3 regions of the Seohaeicola nanhaiensis genome follow, and region 3 is predicted to be linked to each of the others. Evidence: riboswitches for the same ligand, from Rfam matches in the RefSeq annotation. Region 3 holds a riboswitch; each other region holds the start of a gene.
The links. Region 3 has a riboswitch for cobalamin ahead of ACFO5X_RS14865 (DUF1636 family protein). Riboswitches for the same ligand answer to the same signal wherever they lie in the genome.

Region 1: it holds a riboswitch for cobalamin, as region 3 does, so the genes downstream of both, nrdH (glutaredoxin-like protein NrdH) here and ACFO5X_RS14865 (DUF1636 family protein) in region 3, are expected to answer to the same signal.
Region 2: it holds a riboswitch for cobalamin, as region 3 does, so the genes downstream of both, ACFO5X_RS03250 (ABC transporter substrate-binding protein) here and ACFO5X_RS14865 (DUF1636 family protein) in region 3, are expected to answer to the same signal.

Annotation. Positions count from the first base shown of each region.
Region 1 is NZ_JBHSGI010000002.1:1,060,558-1,066,871, forward strand. Features, by position in the region: gene nrdF (class 1b ribonucleoside-diphosphate reductase subunit beta) at 1-120, opposite strand, end outside; gene nrdE (class 1b ribonucleoside-diphosphate reductase subunit alpha) at 132-2,213, opposite strand; gene nrdI (class Ib ribonucleoside-diphosphate reductase assembly flavoprotein NrdI) at 2,282-2,698, opposite strand; gene nrdH (glutaredoxin-like protein NrdH) at 2,704-2,925, opposite strand; cobalamin riboswitch at 3,028-3,218, opposite strand; gene ACFO5X_RS05355 (class I SAM-dependent methyltransferase) at 3,328-3,897, opposite strand; gene ACFO5X_RS05360 (chaperone modulator CbpM) at 4,115-4,444, opposite strand; gene ACFO5X_RS05365 (DnaJ C-terminal domain-containing protein) at 4,441-5,382, opposite strand; gene atpD (F0F1 ATP synthase subunit beta) at 5,672-6,314, shown strand, end outside.
Region 2 is NZ_JBHSGI010000002.1:635,794-642,107, forward strand. Features, by position in the region: partial or broken gene ACFO5X_RS03235 (ISKra4 family transposase) at 1-420, shown strand, start outside; gene ACFO5X_RS03240 (ABC transporter ATP-binding protein) at 458-1,219, opposite strand; gene ACFO5X_RS03245 (FecCD family ABC transporter permease) at 1,216-2,232, opposite strand; gene ACFO5X_RS03250 (ABC transporter substrate-binding protein) at 2,268-3,308, opposite strand; cobalamin riboswitch at 3,361-3,569, opposite strand; gene ACFO5X_RS03255 (IS6 family transposase) at 4,142-4,783, opposite strand; gene ACFO5X_RS03260 (class I SAM-dependent methyltransferase) at 5,813-6,314, shown strand, end outside.
Region 3 is NZ_JBHSGI010000024.1:84,597-90,910, reverse strand. Features, by position in the region: gene cobN (cobaltochelatase subunit CobN) at 1-1,713, opposite strand, end outside; gene cobW (cobalamin biosynthesis protein CobW) at 1,782-2,819, opposite strand; gene ACFO5X_RS14865 (DUF1636 family protein) at 2,816-3,199, opposite strand; cobalamin riboswitch at 3,286-3,470, opposite strand; gene ACFO5X_RS14860 (AAA family ATPase) at 3,522-4,121, opposite strand; gene ACFO5X_RS14855 (LysR family transcriptional regulator) at 4,118-5,089, opposite strand; gene ACFO5X_RS14850 (phytanoyl-CoA dioxygenase family protein) at 5,177-6,058, shown strand; gene ACFO5X_RS14845 (LysR family transcriptional regulator) at 6,224-6,314, shown strand, end outside.

The DNA of each region.
Region 1 (6,314 bases), on a different contig from region 3:
CTTTTCCGGCAGCCAGAAATTGACCGTGAGGCGGTTCCAGATCTCCAGGTCCTTGTCGTCCTGAAGCCGGTTCCAGTTGATCGCGCGGGGGATCGGGCGGGTGTGGGTCATGTCTTTCATGATGTGAATCCTCAGAGCGAGCAGGACACGCAGCCCTGCACCTCGGTCCCTTCAAGGGCCATCTGGCGCAGACGGATGTAGTAGATCGTCTTGATCCCCTTCTTCCAGGCATGGATCTGCGCCCGGTTGATGTCGCGCGTGGTGGCCGTGTCCTTGAAGAACAGCGTCAGCGACAGGCCCTGATCGACGTGCTGGGTCGCCGCGGCATAGGTGTCGATGATCGCCTCGGCACCGATCTCGTAGGCGTCCCTGTAGTATTCCAGGTTGTCGTTGGTCATGAAGGCGGCCGGGTAATAGACGCGGCCGATCTTGCCTTCCTTGCGGATCTCGATCTTGGAGGTGATCGGGTGGATCGAGGAGGTAGAATTGTTGATATAGCTGATCGAGCCGGTTGGCGGCACCGCCTGAAGGTTGCGGTTGTAGAGGCCGTCCTTCATCACCGCCTCTTTCAGCGCGCCCCAGTCGGCGCGGCTGGGCACGGCGATGCCGAATTTCTCAAACACCGCCTTCACCGCTTCCGTTTCGGGCAGCCAGTCCCGTTCGACGTATTTGTCGAAGAACGACCCGTCGGCATAGGTCGAGTCGCGGAAGCCGCGGAAGGTCTCGCCCCGCTCGCGCGCCAATGCGTTGGAGGCGCGCAGGCAGTGGTAGAGCACGGTGGCGAAATAGATGTTGGTGAAGTCGATCCCCTCGGCCGAGCCATAGTGGATGCGTTCGCGGGCGAGGAAGCCGTGCAGGTTCATCTGGCCAAGGCCGATGGCGTGGCTTTCGTCGTTGCCGCGCCGCACCGAGGGCACCGAGTCGATGGCCGACATTTCGCTGACCGCGCTGAGGGCGCGCACCGCCGTCTCGACAGTGGCGCCCAGATCGCCGCCGTCCATCGCCTTAGCGATGTTGAGCGATCCGAGGTTGCAGGAGATATCAGTGCCGAGGTGCTTGTAGCTGAGATCGTCGTTGAACTGCGACGCTTCGTTGACCTGCAGGATCTCGGAACAGAGGTTCGACATGGCGATGCGTCCGGCGATCGGGTTCGCCCGGTTCACGGTGTCTTCGAACATGATGTAGGGATAGCCCGATTCGAACTGGATCTCGGCGATGGTCTGGAAGAACTGCCGTGCGTTGATCTTCTTCTTTCGGATCTTCGGATTGCCGACCATCTCGCGGTATTTCTCGGTGACCGAGATTTCCGAGAAGGGCTTGCCATAGACTTTTTCGACATCATGGGGCGAGAAGAGGTACATGTCCTCGTTCTTCTTGGCGAGTTCGAAGGTGATGTCGGGCACCACGACGCCAAGGCTCAGCGTCTTGATACGGATCTTCTCGTCGGCGTTCTCGCGCTTGGTGTCGAGAAAGCGCAGGATGTCGGGGTGATGGGCGTTGAGATAGACCGCGCCCGCGCCCTGCCGCGCGCCGAGCTGGTTGGCGTAGGAGAAGCTGTCTTCCAGCAGTTTCATCACCGGGATCACGCCCGACGACTGGTTCTCGATGCCCTTGATGGCCGCGCCATGCTCTCGGATGTTGGTCAGCATCAGCGCCACGCCGCCGCCGCGCTTGGACAGCTGGAGCGACGAATTGATCGCCCGGCCGATGCTTTCCATGTTGTCCTCGACCCGCAGCAGGAAACACGAGATCAGCTCGCCCCGCTGGGCTTTGCCGGCGTTGAGGAAGGTGGGCGTCGCGGGCTGGAAGCGGCCGGCGAGGATTTCCTGCATCAGCGCCATCGCCTGCGTTTCGTCCCCGCGGGCGAGCGTCAGGGCGACCATGACGACACGGTCCTCAAAGCGTTCGAGATACCGTTTCCCATCGCGGGTTTTCAGCGTGTAGCTGGTGTAGTATTTGAACGCGCCCAGGAAGGTCGGAAAGCGGAACTTGACCCGGTAGGCCGCGTCCCAGATGCGGGCGATGAAGGCAGCGTCGTACTGTTCGATGACCGCAGCTTCGTAATAGCCTTCCTCGACCAGATAGCGCAGCTTCTCCTCCAGCGAGTGGAAGAAGACGGTGTTCTGGTTGACGTGCTGCAGGAAATACTGCCGCGCCGCCATGCGGTCGGCGTCAAAGCGGATCCGTCCCTTGTCGTCGTAGAGGTTCAGCATCGCGTTCAGCGCGTGATAGTCGAGGCCCTGCCATTCGGCGGGGACCGCCTTGGCGGGGGCGGCGTCGCTCAGATCGCGGTCGAGAATTGCGTTTTCCAAAACCTGTCCAGTCCTTCTGTGACGCGGGCGATGTCGGTGGCCGTTCCGGCCAGTTCGAACCGGTAGAGCACCGGCACCCCGCATTTGCGCGAGATCACATCCCCGGCGGACGCGAACAGCGCCCCGAAATTGCGGTTGCCCCCGGCGATGACGCCGCGGAGGTGGCGGCGGGTGTCCGGATCGTTGAGAAACCGGATCACCTGCCTGTGCACGGCGCCCCGTCCCTGGCCGTCGGCGTAGGTCGGCGTGATCAGGACGAAAGGGGCGCGGGGGGCGGGCATCGCCAGTTCGGGCGCGATGGGGATGCGGTCGGCCGCCAGCCCCAGGGCGCACACGAAGCGTTCGGTATTGCCCGAGCGCGACGAGAAATAGACCAGCCCCCCCATGTCCGTCAGGACAGGGCGGCGATCTTGTCGGGACGGAAGCCGGCCCAGTGATCGTCGCCGGCCATGACCACCGGCGCCTGGCGATAGCCCAGCTCGGTCACCCGCGCCATTGCGGCGGCATCCTCGGTCAGATCGACCAGGTCGAAGGCGATTCCCTTCGCCGAAAGCGCGCGGGTGGTGGCGGTGCACTGCACGCAGGCGGGCTTGGAATAGACGGTGATGCTCATCAGGTGTCCCTTTTTCTCTGCCTAGGTTCCGGCGCCGGGCACAGGGACGCGGGCAGCGGTGGCTCGCCACAACTGCTCAACGCCTCCGGGCCCACCGACCGGCTCGTTCTCGTTGTCCTGGCAGGTCTCCTGACTCGCGGTTCGGTCGCTTCGGCCCTCCTTCCCGGCGAGAGTCGCCAGTGGATCAACGGGCCTTGGCTGGTCGCTTACAGTTGCGGGGGCAGTGCCGGCTTTGCACCGGCTTCCCTTTTCACCCAAAGTCCGTAATGGGCACCAAGACAACAGGATGTAGATATCAACGCCGCTGCACTGTCAACATGTTGTGTGAGGGCGATCTGGAAATTCTCACGACCGTGCCTGCGGCGCAGGCATCCGGACTGTCCTTTTCGGCCTTGCCGGCGCCTAGTGCAAGGGCATCCGTGAAATTCGATAGACCGTCGCCGGCGGAATATTTTCGAGCGTCACGCCCACGCGATGCGCCTCAAGCCCCAGCCGTTGCAGCATCGGGGCGGGCACCGGACAGCGCCAGCCATAGGTGAACTGGAAGAACTGACCACCGGGGGCAAGCAGGCGGAACGTGCCCGACAGGATTCGCAGCACCGTGGCGGGCGGCATTGCCAGCAGCGGCAGTCCGCTGACCGCCGCGCCGTGCAGGCGGCGGTTGCCGGGCGCGAGCCGCTCCAGCCGCGCGGCATCCTCGGAGAGAATCGTGGCCTCGGGATAGCGCTTGCGCAGCATCGGCAGGAATTCTTCGCCAAGCTCGATCAATGTAAGATCGGCGGGGGCGACACCGCGGTTCACCAGCGCGCGGGTGAAGACGCCGGTGCCGGGCCCGAGCTCGATCACCGGGCCCATCCGGGGATCGACCTGCGAGGTGATCATCTCGGCCAGACGCGGGCTGGAGGGCACCACGGAAGACACCCGCTTGGGATCGTTGAGCCAGGAGCGGAAGAAGGCGAACGCATCGCTCACCGGCCTTTCTCCTGCGCCCGGCTTTTCCCTGCCGGAACCGCAGAACAGCCTGGATTTCGTGTCCCGCCCGGGCGTGCCGGTCTTGGGAGGCGTCCTGCGTTGGGGAAATTGCATCGCCGGGGCCTCTGGCCGTTTCACCTGCGCAGTGAATAGGATGCCGGAGCGCTTGCCGCAAGGGCAACCGCCGCCGAAAGCGGCGGTCTGCCGCAGCCTTGCGTCAGCGCCGCTTCAGGGCCGAGAGAATCTCGGCCTGGCGTTCGGCAGGCAACCGGTTCATAGCCTGGGCTATGGTCGCCAGATCCTGACGGGCGGCGTGCAGCTGGTCGATCAGCGACAGCACGATTTCCAGTGCCGGTTCATCGAGGTCCAGATCGACCGAAAGATCGCACAGCAGCTCAAGCCGGGCAATGTCGATCCGGCGGAAGACATATCCGCCGGCCTCGCGCTCCGGGCGCACGAATCTGCCCTCGATATAGCGCACAAGCTGGCTGCGGGTCAGCCGGGTGACCGTGGTGACAACCTCGTCTTCGGAAAATCGCTCAGTCATGTCCCTGCGCTCTTCATCAGATCGGCCCGTGGATCGAAGGTCTGTTTCTTGCGCCACGAGGTCAGGAAATCGCGCAGGTCCGAGTCCGGAGGACCCTGCACGACAATCTGCAGTTCGACCCGCTGGTCGCCCTTGGTCTTCTGCCTTGGCCGCTCGATGCCGCGGCCCCGCAGGCGCAGGATCTGGCCCGAACTGGCGCCTGGCGGAATCGTCAGGCCGACCGGCCCGTCAATGGTCGGTGTCGTGACCTTGCCGCCCAGAAGCGCCTCGTCGATTGTGATCGGCAGCGTCATCAGGATGTCGTCGCCCTCGCGGCGGAACACCGGATGCGGGCGCACCATCACCGTGATCAGGGCATCGCCCGCCGGCCCGCCGCCAAAGCCCGGCCCGCCCTTTCCGCGCAGGCGCAGGGTCTGGCCGTCTTCGGTGCCGCGCGGGATCTTGACCGCGAGGCTATGGCCGTCCGGCAGGGTGATCCGCGTCTCGGCGCCACGCGCGGCATCGAGGAAGGGCACTTCGAGCGTATACCGCGCATCCGGTCCCGCCGCGGTGAAGCCCTGATCGGTGTAACCTCCGCCCTGGCGCCCGCGGTTGCGCAGGATCTCGGCGAAGATATCGGCCGGGTCGACGTCGGGGCCAAAGCCCTGCCGCTGCTGATAGGCGTTGCGCGGCGCATCGGTGAAGTCGCGGTAATACTGGCGCTGAGGACGCTCGGCGCCAGAGGCGTCGATTTCGCCCGCGTCGAACCGGGCGCGGGTTTCCGGGTCTTTCAGCAGGTCATAGGCCGAGGAGATCGCCTTGAACCGCGACTCGGCCTGCGGGTCGTCCGGGTGCAGGTCGGGGTGGCTGGTGCGGACCAGCTTGCGGTAGGCCTTCTTGATCTCGTCCGCCGTGGCCGCCTTGGTCAGCCCGAGGGCCTCATAGGGATCGGTTGGCATCCCGGCTCCTTCTTCTTCGCCACATCGCAGATGCCGCGCCGTTGGCGCGCCAGGCGTTTGCGTTCCACCTGAATGTCATGTCGCCGGATGCCTCGTCATTGATCCATGTCAGCAATTGGGATGGCAACTCCTGCTATTGTCAACTGGTTGCGACGCGGAGTCGGAATGATGGGCTGTCCCGTGCCCACCCAACTGAAAGAGGATTCCATTGGCTGCATCCATCCGCCAACAGACAGCAGGGGCGAAGGCGCAAGCTGTCAGGGCGCCCGCCGCGTCGGCAGGCGCAGGTGTGGTTCATGCAGTGCGCGGTGCGGTGGTCGATGTCGTCTTTCCCGAGGGCGCGTTGCCGCCGGTGAATACTGCGCTGACGGTCGCCTGGGACCGGCCCGAGCCGCTGATCCTCGAAGTGCACAGCCATCCCGACACGACCACGGCGCGGGCTGTCGCCTTTCAGTCGACTGCCGGGCTGGCCCGCGGAACGGCGGTGCATTCGACCGGCGGCCCGTTGACCGTGCCGGTCGGTACGGCGGTGCTGGGCCGGCTGCTGGATGTGGTCGGCGAGACTCGGGACGACGGCCCGCCGCTGCCCGCCGATACGCCGCGCGCCTCCATCCACGCGCGCCCCCCGCAGATCGCGGCGCAGACGCGCACGACCGATATGTTCGAGACCGGGATCAAGGTGATCGACCTGCTGACCCCGCTGGCACAGGGCGGCAAGGCCGCGATGTTCGGCGGCGCGGGGGTCGGCAAGACCGTGCTGGTGATGGAGCTGATCCGCGCGATGGTCGAAAAATACGAAGGCATCTCGGTCTTCGCCGGGGTGGGCGAACGCTCACGCGAGGGGCACGAGCTGCTGACCGAGATGCGGGCGTCGGGCGTACTGGAGCGAACGGTGCTGGTCTATGGCCAGATGAACGAACCGCCGGGCGCGC
Region 2 (6,314 bases), on a different contig from region 3:
TCCGGCATTCCGGTACTGTTCAGGCGTCCGGCCGAAACGCTGCGATGGTACCTGTGGCATGGGAAAGTTATGACGGCCACGACCAGTCTGCGATGGTTGATGGTCGATTGTGAGCGGCTGAATACAGATGAGCGCAAGGCGGCTGAAGCAGCCCAAAGCGTACAAGCCCAGTGTCGGGATCTGTATTCCCACCTTGCGAACAACATGGACAGCCTGACCGACTATGGTCGGCGGTACCGCGCGGGTCTTCCGATTTCTTCATCTCGGGCCGAGGGCTGTGTAGACGACATCGGCAACACGCGCATGGGAAAGCGCCGCCGCATGAGGTGGCCGCCCAAGGGAGCCCACCGCGTGGCCGTTGTCCGCGCCGCCGTTCTCGATGGTCGACTATCCGGCGTTTACCAGAGAGCAGCCGCATGACCCCCAAGTTTTGCCCACTCCCATCCCTGCACATGCGTCAAAGGCAAAACTCTACCCGTGGACGGCCGGAGTCCTTGCGCAGATGCACGATGGCATCGACGCCGAACACGCTTGCGATCATTTCCGTCGTGATGATTTCGTCCGGCGGTCCCTGCGCAATGACCTTTCCCTTCTCCATGACGGCAATCCTGTCGCAATAGGCCGCCGCGTGGTCGAGATCGTGCAGCGCGATGATCGTTCCGCATTCGAGCTTGCGCAACAGGCGCAGAAGGTCGCGCTGATGGCGTATGTCGAGATGGTTCGTCGGCTCGTCAAGCAGCATGATTTCCGGCTCTTGCGCCAGTGCGCGCGCGATCTGGATGCGCTGGCGTTCGCCGCCCGACAGGGTGGACCATGCCTGCTCGGCCTTGTGCTCCATGCTCACCTGCCGCAGCGCACCTATCACGGCCAGCTCATCCGCGTCGCTCCACCCGTCCCAGGCACCACGGTGAGGTGTCCGGCCAAGCTTGACCACATCCCGTGACGTGAGCGCGGTTTGCGTCTCGGCGTGCTGGGCGACAAAGGCGATACGGCGCGCGACCTGCTTCCGGGGCGCCCTGGCCATGACCTCCCCGTCCAGCAGCACCGCCCCGCCTTGGCATTCGCGCAGCCCGGCCAGAAGCCGCAGCAGGCTCGACTTGCCGCAGCCATTCGGCCCCACCAGACCCAGAATGCCGTGTTTCGGCGCGGAAAGGGTGACGCCGTTGACCACAATCAACCCATCCACCTTCCACGTGACGTCCCTGCCCTCCAGTGTCATGACCGCCGCCTCGACTGCCAGAGGATCGTCGCAAAGGCTGGCGCACCGATCAGCGCGGTCACGACGCCGATGGGCAGGACCTGTCCGGGTACGATCACGCGCGACAGGATGTCCGCCAGAACCAGGAACACGGCGCCGGACAGAACCGACGCAGGGATCAACCTCTCGTGGTCCGCGCCGACGACGAAGCGCACCGCATGAGGCACAACGAGACCGACAAAGCCCACCGCACCGACCACGCTGACCACGGCCGCGGTCAGCAAGGCCGTCACGGCAAACAGGCCGATGCGCAGCTTCATGACCTCGACGCCAAGCGAAGCTGCCGCATCCTCGCCGAAGGCAAACGCATCCAGCGCCCGGGCCTTGGACAGGCAGATTGCCACCCCCAGCACCAGTACAGGCACCGCGAGCAGGGCATCGGGCCACCGCACGCCGCCCAGACTGCCGAGAAGCCAGAACATGACGCCGCGGGTCTGCTCCGCACTGGCGGAGGTGGTGACGATGAAAGAGGTCGCCGCGTTGAACAGCTGCGATCCGGCAATCCCCGACAGGATGACCTTGTCAACACCACCGCCTGCCCCTCGCGCCAGGATCATGACGAAGGCAAAAGCAGCAGCCGCGCCGAAGAAGGCACCGCCCGACAGCCCCAGCCCGCCAACCCCGAAGCCCAGCACGATGACCAGTACCGCCCCCGTCGAGGCACCTGCGGAGATGCCCAGCAGATAGGGTTCGGCCAATGGGTTGCGCAACAGCGCTTGCAGGACCACGCCACACAGCGCCAGCGCGCCGCCCGCACAAGCGGCCACCACCGTGCGGCTAAGCCGATAATGCCAGACAACGCCCTCGCTGACCGGATCGACATTATATGTCGCTCCAAAAAGCCGGTTGGCCAGGACCTTGGCCACATCGCCTGCCGTGGTCTCGATATCGCCGATGGTCATTGCCGCCCATGCCGACAGCAGCAGCGCCACGGCGCCGCCACTCAGGAACAGACCCAGACCCCGGCGCCGCAACGCCGGGGTGGTCTTAACGACACCGCGCAAGGGAGTTACTCTGTCAGGCCGCGGGCACGCAGCCCCTCGGCCAGTGTCTCGACCCCGTCGACAGAGCGCAATGTCGGGTTCATCGATTGCGCATCCATCTCGATCAGATGCCCCTCTCGAACCGCGGTAAGCTGGCTGGCCACGGGATCGGTCATCAGAAAGTGGCGCCGCACCTCCACGTCGTCGGCAGGTTGCCTGCGCCGGTCCATCGTCGCCAGGACGATCACCGTCGGATCGAGCGCGGCAATCGTCTCCCAGCCCACGAGGGGCCATTCGTCGTTGCTGACAATGACGTTGCGCACCCCAACGACATTGGAAATCCAACCGGGCGCTCCCAGTTGACCGGCGACATAGGCTTCGCCCTCGACATCGGCGGGGGACGAGAACCAGTACAGAACCGAGACATCCTTCGCCTGAAGGGTCGCCGCATCCGCCGCCGCGGCCTCGATCCGGCCGCGGTTGACGGCGATCAGCGCCTCTCCCGCCTCCCTGACATCGAAGATCCGCGCGAGATCGGCGATATCCTGCTCCAGCAGGTCCACGCTCCACGGCCGATCGCGTGCGCCGTCGCCGTCGCCGGATGTCGGCGTGACCTTGGCGCATTCCAACGCGGCGGTGTAAACCTCGATCCCGAAATCCCGGAACTGGGCGACGCTGCCGACGCGGCCGCCGTCATCGTTGATATCGTCGCTCCACTCGGTCAGGACAAGCTGGGGCCGGACCTTCAGGACCGCCTCGAAGGCCGGTGAATTGTCGGACAGCCGGGACAGATTCGCCGCCTCCGCTTCGAGATCCTCCGGCAGCGGTCCCAACCAGAGCGACGTCCCGACGATACGATCCTTCAGGCCAAGCCGAAGCATGATCTCGGTAAAGCCCTGCCCCACGGTAACTGCCCTTTCCGGGGGTTCCGAGAAATGCACCGTGCGGCCGCAATTCTCGATCTCGACGTCAAACGCCGGGGCCGATTCCGCATGGGCCAGGGGCACCGATGTGATGAATGCAAGCAGGATCGCCGCGCCGCGCGCGACGGTGAGTGTATTGGTCATGCCACGTCCTTCCCGGACACCTCGCCCGGTTGTGCTTTGAGGTCAGAACTGCGCATGCAGTTCCGGAACGGCAGGTCTCCTGGCTCACGACCATGGTTTCACCCCACCTTCCCACGCCTCGTGCGCAGTGGCCGCGGCAGATGCCGCACGAGATGAAACGGTCGCTTACAGTTGCGAGGGCAGCTCCGGATTTTGCGGCCTTGGCCGCATCACCGGATTCCCTATTCATTCCGAATGGAAACCGTTCAGAGGTGGAATTACCGATCGTGTCACCTGTGTGTCAACGCTCGAGTGCCGAATTTACACTGAACCCGCGCTACCCGAGAGACAGCACGAGATCGAAAGTTGACGGGATTAGAGCAAGAAACCGCCATTCGCACCGACCCCTTCCCCCCATTCGGAACAGGCCCGTCAATGAAACGCCCTGTTCTCGCGACACCTGCGACCGATGACGTATCGCAACGGACACTGGAGGGCCGCAGGCAGAACCTCGACCCAGTAAGGCTGCTCAGACGTTCTCGTCCCTAAGCCGATCTTCGCTAGGTCGTTGTTGCTGCGACACAGCTTCCCCAAAGCCGTCGTACATGAAACTGTGCGGCATGGTTCGGCGGCAGAAGGTCTGCTTGGCGGACTTTGCTGCCGCTAGGGTGAAACAGCGCGTAGCTTAGTTACCGTGCCCCTTGCGACAATTCTGCTCCCTTCGTGGCAGTTGAATTTGGTGCCAACACGAAGGCGGCTCCGATGATAGTCAACCATTTCTTTGACCACAATATGCATGCGGGTGCTGGCAGACAAATGCGAACCAGTCTCCGCATCGCAGGAGGAAGGCGTCCCTATTCCGCGCAGAGACCGCGCCACTCGTCGAGAGCGGCGGCACGGTTCTGCTTGAAGATGGTGCGGGAAGAGAGGTTGCGTTCCTGGTTGAAGAGATTGTGAACCGACGCGTGGACGGCGGCGAACAACTGTAACGTTCGCATGCGGCGGAAGCGGCGCATCGCCCGTTCGCGCCTTCGGAACGGTTGATGCGAGTTCTCCGCACGATTGTTGGCCCAGCGTCCTGTCTCCTGTCGGTCCCGGATACCGAGATCGTCGAGGGCGGCACCATAGGACCGCAGTCGGTCGGTCACGATTTCTTCGGCGCGGCCATGCCGCTTCAGCGATTTCTTCAAGAATTTCAGCGCTGCTTTCTTGTCCCGGGTCTTCGTCACGAAGCTCTCGAGCACCTCGCCCTCGTGATCGACCGCCCGCCAAAGGTAGTGCCGTTCGCCGTTGATTTTCACGAAGACTTCGTCCAAGTGCCAGCGCCAGCGGCTCGACCGCATCCCCTCAAAGCGCCGTTTCCGGATCTCCGAAGCAAACAGCGGGCCGAAGCGGTGCCACCAAAACCGCACCGTCTCGTGGCTGACCTCGACGCCGCGCTCGTGCAACAGATCCTCGACGTTCCGTAGCGATAGCGGAAAGTGGATGTACATCATGACCGCCAGCCGGATGATCTCCGGCGACGGCGGCGACGCTGAAGGAGCGGAACGGTGAGCGCTGGGTCATGGCCAAAGGCTACCCAGCCCATCCCTCCGCCTCAAGTCAGGTTCCCTTGACAGCGCCCCGAATCCTACATCCGCACCCGCTCCCAGCTCGCCTTCCTCTCCCCGCGCCTGCAGGGTGCCATCCTTGCCGGCACCCTGCCGCCGGACCTGACCCTGAAGCGCCTGCTCTCCCGCTCCCTCCCGCTTGACTGGGAAGAGCAGGAGAAGCTCTGCGGGTGCTGGCAGACTGAGCGCCATCTCAACTGACAAAACCATCGGGCCGGTTCTCCCCCAAGGAACGGCCCTTAACACTTTTGCAGGGTCTTGCTCTCACCTCCGACGCTGCCGTTCGCACGGTTGTGCCTCCGGCAAGAACCCTGCTCAGGATTCGTTTTTCCCTGTAAATTCCCTGATAATCTGATCGGCACAGAAAACCCGCTCTCCGAATTTGGACCGCAGAGACTGGCCCCGGAAATGCGCCGTTCATCTGCTCTGAAAGGCGTCTCTGCTGACTGACCTGCGTCGCAAACCGCTGGAATTGCCGGCAGAAATCGGAGCAACATCAGAATGTAAGGAAGACCCGAAGGTGCGTGGCGGAGAGGAAGTCCGCCTTGATAGGCTCTTAATGCATTGTAAAAAATACACAAATTTCAATATTTTGAAACTCATACCACAAAAAATACCCCACGTGGATTTTGGTGGTGAACTTTTGCATTCCTTCGAGCTACCTTCCCCAATCAATTGCTCTGGCATTTCCAATAAACCATCCCGCATCGGCATCAGAGCGCATGCCACCGTCGCGCGCGTACTCGGTATCTCGGATTTGTAGGTAGTCGCCGTTCGTTTTGTTCACCTTCACGCTCAGCGACGTATGTTAGCTTGAGCTGCTCCCGCCCCGTCAACACAAGTGCTTCAAGTTGGCTTCTTGCACCGCGTTCTGCTAGTGTTCGGGCCGAGAATAGCCAGCATGGAAAGGCACCTTTGGCACCGAAAGAATTTGAGCACGAGATGCGCAAGGCGGCCTTCGACCAGAATCACGCCTCGTTTCGCTCCCTCAACCAGCAGATGTGGCAAATTCCGCTAATCTCGATGACGCTCACAGGTGGACTGTGGTTCGGCGTTTCGCGAGTGGAGGATTTTCTGATCTTCCAGTTGGCACTGCTATTTCTGGCTGCGACAGGAAACGGCGCGCTCTTCATTATTATTTTGCGAATGCGATTCGTTATGCAGCAGCATCTGGACTGGCTGGAGAAAACCTATCCAGCCGGCTACGTCTCCGCCAAGGGCAAGCAGTGGTATAGCAAGCCGTTCCTTGTTCGTTCCCTGTTCCAATTCATGCTATGCCTCGCAGCGTGCCTAAGTCTGTTTCTATTGATCGTAACTGCCTGGACCAGCCGAGGAGAGGTGTTTGGCACCATGCCGCGAGACCCAGCCTTGACCTACTATGAGCAACATGCGGCCAGCCTCGCGGATGGCTACGAGA
Region 3 (6,314 bases):
CGCCGCCTCGCCCGGATCGTTGACGATGAAGGGGTAGATCACTGGCAGATCGCCGATCAGCGCATCGGGCCAGCAGGCAGAGGAGAGCGCAACCGCCTTCCCCGGCAGCCATTCCAGCGTGCCATGCGCCCCGACATGGATCAGGGCATCGACATTCTGGGCGCGCAGCCAGAGATAGAAGGCGACGTAGGCATGGCGCGGGACGCGGGCGAGGTCGTGATATTCGTCGTCGCGCGCCGTGAAATCGCCTCGCTCGGGCTGGAGAGCCACGAGTACGGCGCCGCGGCGCGTGGCGGCGAAGTGGAAGGCACCATCGGTCGTTTCGGCCTCGGGATCGCCCCAGCGGCGGGCGAGATCGGCGCGGAGGGCGGCGGGCAGCCTGGACAGCGCGATACGGTACTCGTCCAGGGGCCAGGCGATGGTTTCCTGAAGGCCTGTTGCCAATGGCGCGCCAGGCGCGACCGGCCAGCCGTCATGGGCAAGATCCGCAAGGACCGCCTCGCCCGAGGCCAGCGCATCGAGGCCCACTGCATGAGCCATCTGCCAGGCCTTCCCGGGATAGGTGGAGAGCACCACCGCGGCAGTTTTTTCTGCGTCCGGCTTGTGCCGCAGTCGCGCCCAGGCCGCCGCGCGGCGCGCGATGGCGGTGATCCGGTCCGGGTCGGGGCGGTGTTCGTGGCGGGCGAATTCCAGCGCGGTGTCGCGTGCGGCGGGTTCCTTGAACGAGGCGACGCCCGCGAGGATGCGGCCGTCGACCTCGGGCAGAACCACATGCATGGCGAGATCGGCCGGCGAGAGGCCGCGGGCAGACTCCTCCCACGCGGCGCGGGTGCTTGTGGCCAGGGCCATCTGCAACACAGGCGCATCGGCGGCGTCGAGAGGTGAGGCGCCGCTTTCGCCGATCCCCGAAAAGGCGGTGGCGTTGACGATCACGTCGGGCGCCAGGCGACGCACCTGACGGGTGAGCCAGGTCGCAGCCTCGGGCGCTTTGAGCGACGGCGCGAAGAGTGCGGTAACGTCGAAGCCCTGCGCCACCAGCGCGTCGTGCATGATTGCGATGGGCGCAGTGTCGGCAGCCGCCAGATAGGCGCGGTAGAAGGTGATCAGCGCGCGGGGGCGGTCGCTGGCGGCAGGCCAGGCCACGGCGGGACAAACCACGCCGGCGTCGGGCGACCAGGCGCCGACCTGCGGGAGCGCCTTCGCCCCACGCACCGGACCAGCATAAAGCCCGGCCGCCAGGGCCAGCTGCGCCAGCGCCGCTTGCGCCGACACCGCTCCGCCCATGTCGCAGAGCGCCGCCAGACGCCGCAGGGTCGAGACAGGCACGGTCGAGACCGCATCCAGCCGATCGTCCACCCGTCCATCCCCCGGCAGCACGGCGAGAGCGATGCCCCGTGCCCGGGCCAGCGTTTCGACCTGTTGCAGGCCGTAGGCCCAATAGGGCACGCCGCCGATCAGCCGGATCAGGATGCCTTTGGCGCCGGACAGCGTGCGCTCAACATAGGTGTCGACCGAGAGGGGATGCTTCAGCGCCGCAAGATTGGCGAGCCTCAGGCCGGGCAGACGGCCCGCCGCGCGATGCCAGCCTGCGGCAAAGGCCCCGAGATCGCTGTCCGAGAAGGAGAGGACAATCAGATCCGCCGGGCTCTGCCCCAGGTCGGTCGGCGAGTCGGTTTCTTCCAGGCCGTGGCTTTCACGGAAGATGACATGCATCGGCTCAGCCCTCGGCGCGGGCCCGAACGCCCGAGCTGTCAATGAGATGCGGGCCGATGTTCATGCGCCTACCCCACCAGTGCCTCGCGGATCGCCACCGCGTCGATGTCGTCATGCTCGGCAATTACGACGAGCCGGCCACGCCGCTCCTCGCCGGGCTGCCAAGGCCGATCGAACTGGTGGCGAACGCGTGCCCCGACCGCCTGCACGAGAAGCCGCATCGGTTTTCCACTGACCGCCGCATAACCCTTGACGCGCAGGATGTTACGGGTCGTTGCCAAGGTGGATATCCTTGTGGACAGATCCTGTGGATCGGCCACTTCCGGAATCTCGACAACAATCGAGTCGAAATCCTCGTGATCGTGATCGTCGGCACCGTCATGATGGCTGGGGCGGGCCTCGAGGTCGTCTTCGGCGGCGGCTCCAAGGCCCAGGATGACTCGCGGGTCGATGGCCCCCTCGGAGACTTCGACCACCGGCAGGGGGCGCGGCGCCTCGGCCGCGATGACCGCACGGGCCGCCGCCACGCCTTCGGGGCCGGCAAGATCGGGTTTCGTCAGCAGGACGATATCCGCGCAGGAGATCTGATCCTCGAAGACCTCGCTCAGCGGAGTCTCGTGATCCAGACTGTCATCCGCCGCCCGCTGCGCATCAACCGCAGCCACGTTCGGCGCGAACCGTCCGGCGGCAACAGCCTCCGCATCGGCCAGGGCGATGACCCCGTCCACGGTGATGCGCGAGCGGATGTCGGGCCAGTCGAAGGCCTTGAGCAGGGGTTTTGGCAGGGCCAGCCCGCTCGTCTCGATCAGGATGTGATCCGGGCGCGGATCGAGCGCCATCAGCGCTTCGATCGTCGGAATGAAATCGTCTGCCACGGTGCAGCAGATGCAGCCATTGGCCAGTTCGACGATATTTTCGGCCGGGCAGTCGGGGATGGCACAGGACTTCAGGATCTCTCCGTCCACGCCCACGTCGCCGAATTCGTTCACCACAACGGCCAGGCGCTTGCCGCCGGGATTTTGCATCAGATGGCGGATCAGCGTCGTCTTGCCGGAACCGAGAAAGCCGGTGATCACGGTAACGGGCAGCTTGGTGAGGTCTTTCATGCGGGTGTCTCCAGCGGGGGAATTCGGGCGATGCAGTTCTTGCGGAAATGTTCGGGGCGTTCGCGCCAGGGCACCAGGCCGTCGGCGGTAGCGTGATAGCGGCTGGCGCCCTCATGCACCGTTTCCGCCTTGCCCGGATCGAGCCGGCCATAGACGTAGGTCCAGCGCGCCGGACCGCCGCGCAGGACGACCGAACAGCCGGAGTCGCAGTTGGAAAGGCACTCGACTGCCTTCAGGATTACCCCCTCGGGCCAATTCATCGCCTGAAGTTCGGCGAACAGCTGCGCACCGGGACGCCGTTCGCCGTCCACTACGGGCAGGCCCATGCGGCAGGTGGTGCAGACCAGCAGTTCGGTTTCGGCAGTGTCGCTCACGCGCATAATCCCTTCAGTCAGGCGGGAGAATGGCCGAATCCGGTCAGGGACCCGTCCCCGGAACACCCCGCCCGGTTCACGTCGTCGTCGCTGCTGGCAGGTCTCCCGGCTTGCGGATGTCAGGTTTCCCTGGCGGCCCCCCTGCCTTCCCGGACCCGTCGGGACCAGTGGCTGCGGGCGACCTCTCCGGTCACGGTCGCGGGGGCGGCTGCGCTTTGGGGCCCCTGCCCCTGTCGCATTCCCTTTTCACCCGGAGACAGCGTCACCGGGCACCAGCGTCCGGCATCTGCGCAGCCCTGCCCCGCCTTGTCAAGCTTGCCGCGGCCCGTCACAGGGTGAGGATGCCCGGCATCCGGCTGCGCCGCACGAAGGCGACATTCGCCATGTCATTCGCGTCGGTCCGACGCTGCGCTGCATCCGCGTCCAGCCCCTGCGCACGCCACCGCGCAAGCAACCGGGCGCGCAAGACCGCGTCCGGCGAATCGACAAAGACGACCAGAGACCACAAGGACGCGAGGGCCGCCCAGGGCGGTTCTGCGCAGGCCAGATAGTTGCCTTCGACCACAACGATCCGGTGCCCGGCGGTCACCGCGATCCGACCGGCGATGGAACAGTCGAGGGTGCGGTCGAAGTCTGGCAGACTCATCTCGGCTTCGTGCACCAGCCGGTGCATGGCGTGGACAAGCCCGCCGGTGTCGAAGGTTTGTGGAGCCCCCTTGCGATGCAGCAGCCCGCGCGCGGCAAGCACGTGGTTGTCGAGGTGAAAGCCGTCCATCGGCACACAGACGGCGCCGGGGCCAAGCCGGTCGACCAGGGCGGCGGCCAGGATCGACTTGCCCGCGGCCGGCGGCCCGGCAAGCGCGATCAGGATGCGCGCCTGCGCCTTCGGCAAGGCCCGCACCAGAGTTTCGAGGCGATCGAGGCTCATGCGCTGCTGCCGGTGCAGAATGTGCGGCTTTGGCCTGCCCATTCGGCAAGCAGGCCCATGCAGCTGTGCGCCGCACTGCCCTCCTCGCCCGCCCGCACCACGGCGCGCCAGGTTATGGCAAGGCCCGGTCCGGCGCTGCCCAGAGGCCGCAAGGGCCGCAGCACCAGACCGCCCCGCCCGGCCCGTTTGCGCGCAGGCCAGCCTGCGAGGATCGACACGCCGCGCCCAGCGGCGACGAGTTCGAACACCGCCTCGGTGTGGCCGACCCGGATCACCCGCCCGGGAAATGTCTGGGCCGGTTGCATGAAGCGGGCATTCTCCATGTCCGGTGCGCGCTCGAAACTGTAGGAAAGAAAAGTCTCGCCGGTCAGATCCGATGGAACGATCTCTGCCTTGCTTTCCCAAGAGTGACCGGGGGCGGCCAGCGCGATCAGGTCGTCCGTCCCGACTGGCAGCATGTCGAGCCCCGGCGCCAGCGGACGGGTGGGTGTCAGCAACAGGTCAATGGCGCCGTCGAGCAGGTCGCCGATCCGGCTGCCGCCATTGCCGGCGTGCAGAGCGATCTGCACCGCGGGCATCCGCGCGGACAGCCAGTCGGTGAACGCGGGCAGCCAGTGGACATCGGAATATCCCGCCTGCCCCAGGATCACCCTGTGGCGGATGCCGCCGGCCCCGACCTCGGTCACCTCGGCCTCGACCGCCGCGAGGTCTCGCAGCAGCCGCTGGGCGGTGACGCGGAGCCGCTCGCCAGCCAGTGTCAGCACCACGCCGCGACCGCGCTTTTCTGCCAGCGCAACGCCCAGCCTCCGCTCGGCCTCGCGCAGCCGGTGGGACAGCGCAGACTGGGTGACGCCCAATGCCTCGGCCGCCTGCGTCAGAACCCCGGTGCGCCCCAGGGCGTCGATCATTGCCAGGTGGCGCAGATCCAGCTGGGGCAACCGACCGGTCCAGTCATGAGAGTTGCTCATCGGTTTCCCGCAGATTTCGAATTTGTCTCATGAAACCTGCTGCGGCAGTCTGGTGCAAGTCAAGTCGCTCACGAAAGGTCTGACACGATGGGACTTAACCTTGCGGCGGAAAGCCGAGATTACGTCGAACAGTATTGGGAAGAGGGCTATGCGGTGGTCCGCGGCCTGTTTTCCAAGGACCGCATGAAGGCGGTTCAGGCCGAGACCCGGCGCATCTACGAGGAAGGGTTGAAGCATCACGCCACCTATCGCGACAAGAACGTGCTTTTCGAGATCCTGCCCGAGCGATTTGCCGGTCAGCGCTATGTGCTTCAGGCACATTGGATGTCGTGGATCTCGCCCCTCTTCGAGGAACTGCGCCGTGATCCGGCCTATTTCGCCATGCTCGAACCCCTGCTCGGACGCGACATCCGGCAGGTATCGAACCAGATCCACTGGAAGCCGCCCGGAGCCTCGGTCACCGGCTTCCGATTTCACCAGGATCTGCGGTTCCGCGAGCGGATGGACGCCTATCGGGACGTGATGACCTCCTACATCAACACCGGTCTCGCCATCGATCCCGCGACGAAGGAGAACGGCTGTCTGCGCGTGGTGCCGCGCAGCCACAAGTTGGGATACCTGGGTCTCTCGGATGACGGCGGCGCGCTCATGAAGGGCGACACAGCAATGGACGAGCTGCGAAGGGTCGGGCTGAATCCGGCCAATATCGTCGATCTGGAACTGGAGCCCGGCGACGTCGCCCTCTGGAGCCTGCTCACCGTGCATGGCAGCCAGGCCAATACCTCGGATCACGACCGCGCCTTCCTGATCTCGAGCTATCTGCGTGCGGAAAAGACCGACCGGGGCGAATGGGCTTTCCGCGACGGCGTTCCGACACCAGTTGGCGCGGAACCCGAAATCTGCAAATACGAACAGCTGCGCGAAAAGCCGGGACCGTTCTACGTCGAGGATGACTGGTACGCCCGCTGAACCGGAAATCGCGCTGCGCGCGATGCCTCCGGCGGGGATATTTCTGGCAAGAGGAAGCCGAGGTCCCGCTTTTCCTCTTGCCGGCAGTATCCCGGGGTCCGGGGCAGAGCCCCGGCGGCCGGAAGGCCGTTTCCCTTGGGCCAAGGGTGTCCTAATCTTTCGGTCATGGCCTTCTCGATCCGTCAGCTTCAGTATTTCGTCGCCGTCTGCGAACACGGCACCGTCAGCGGTGCGGCGCAGGCGCTGGCGATTTCGC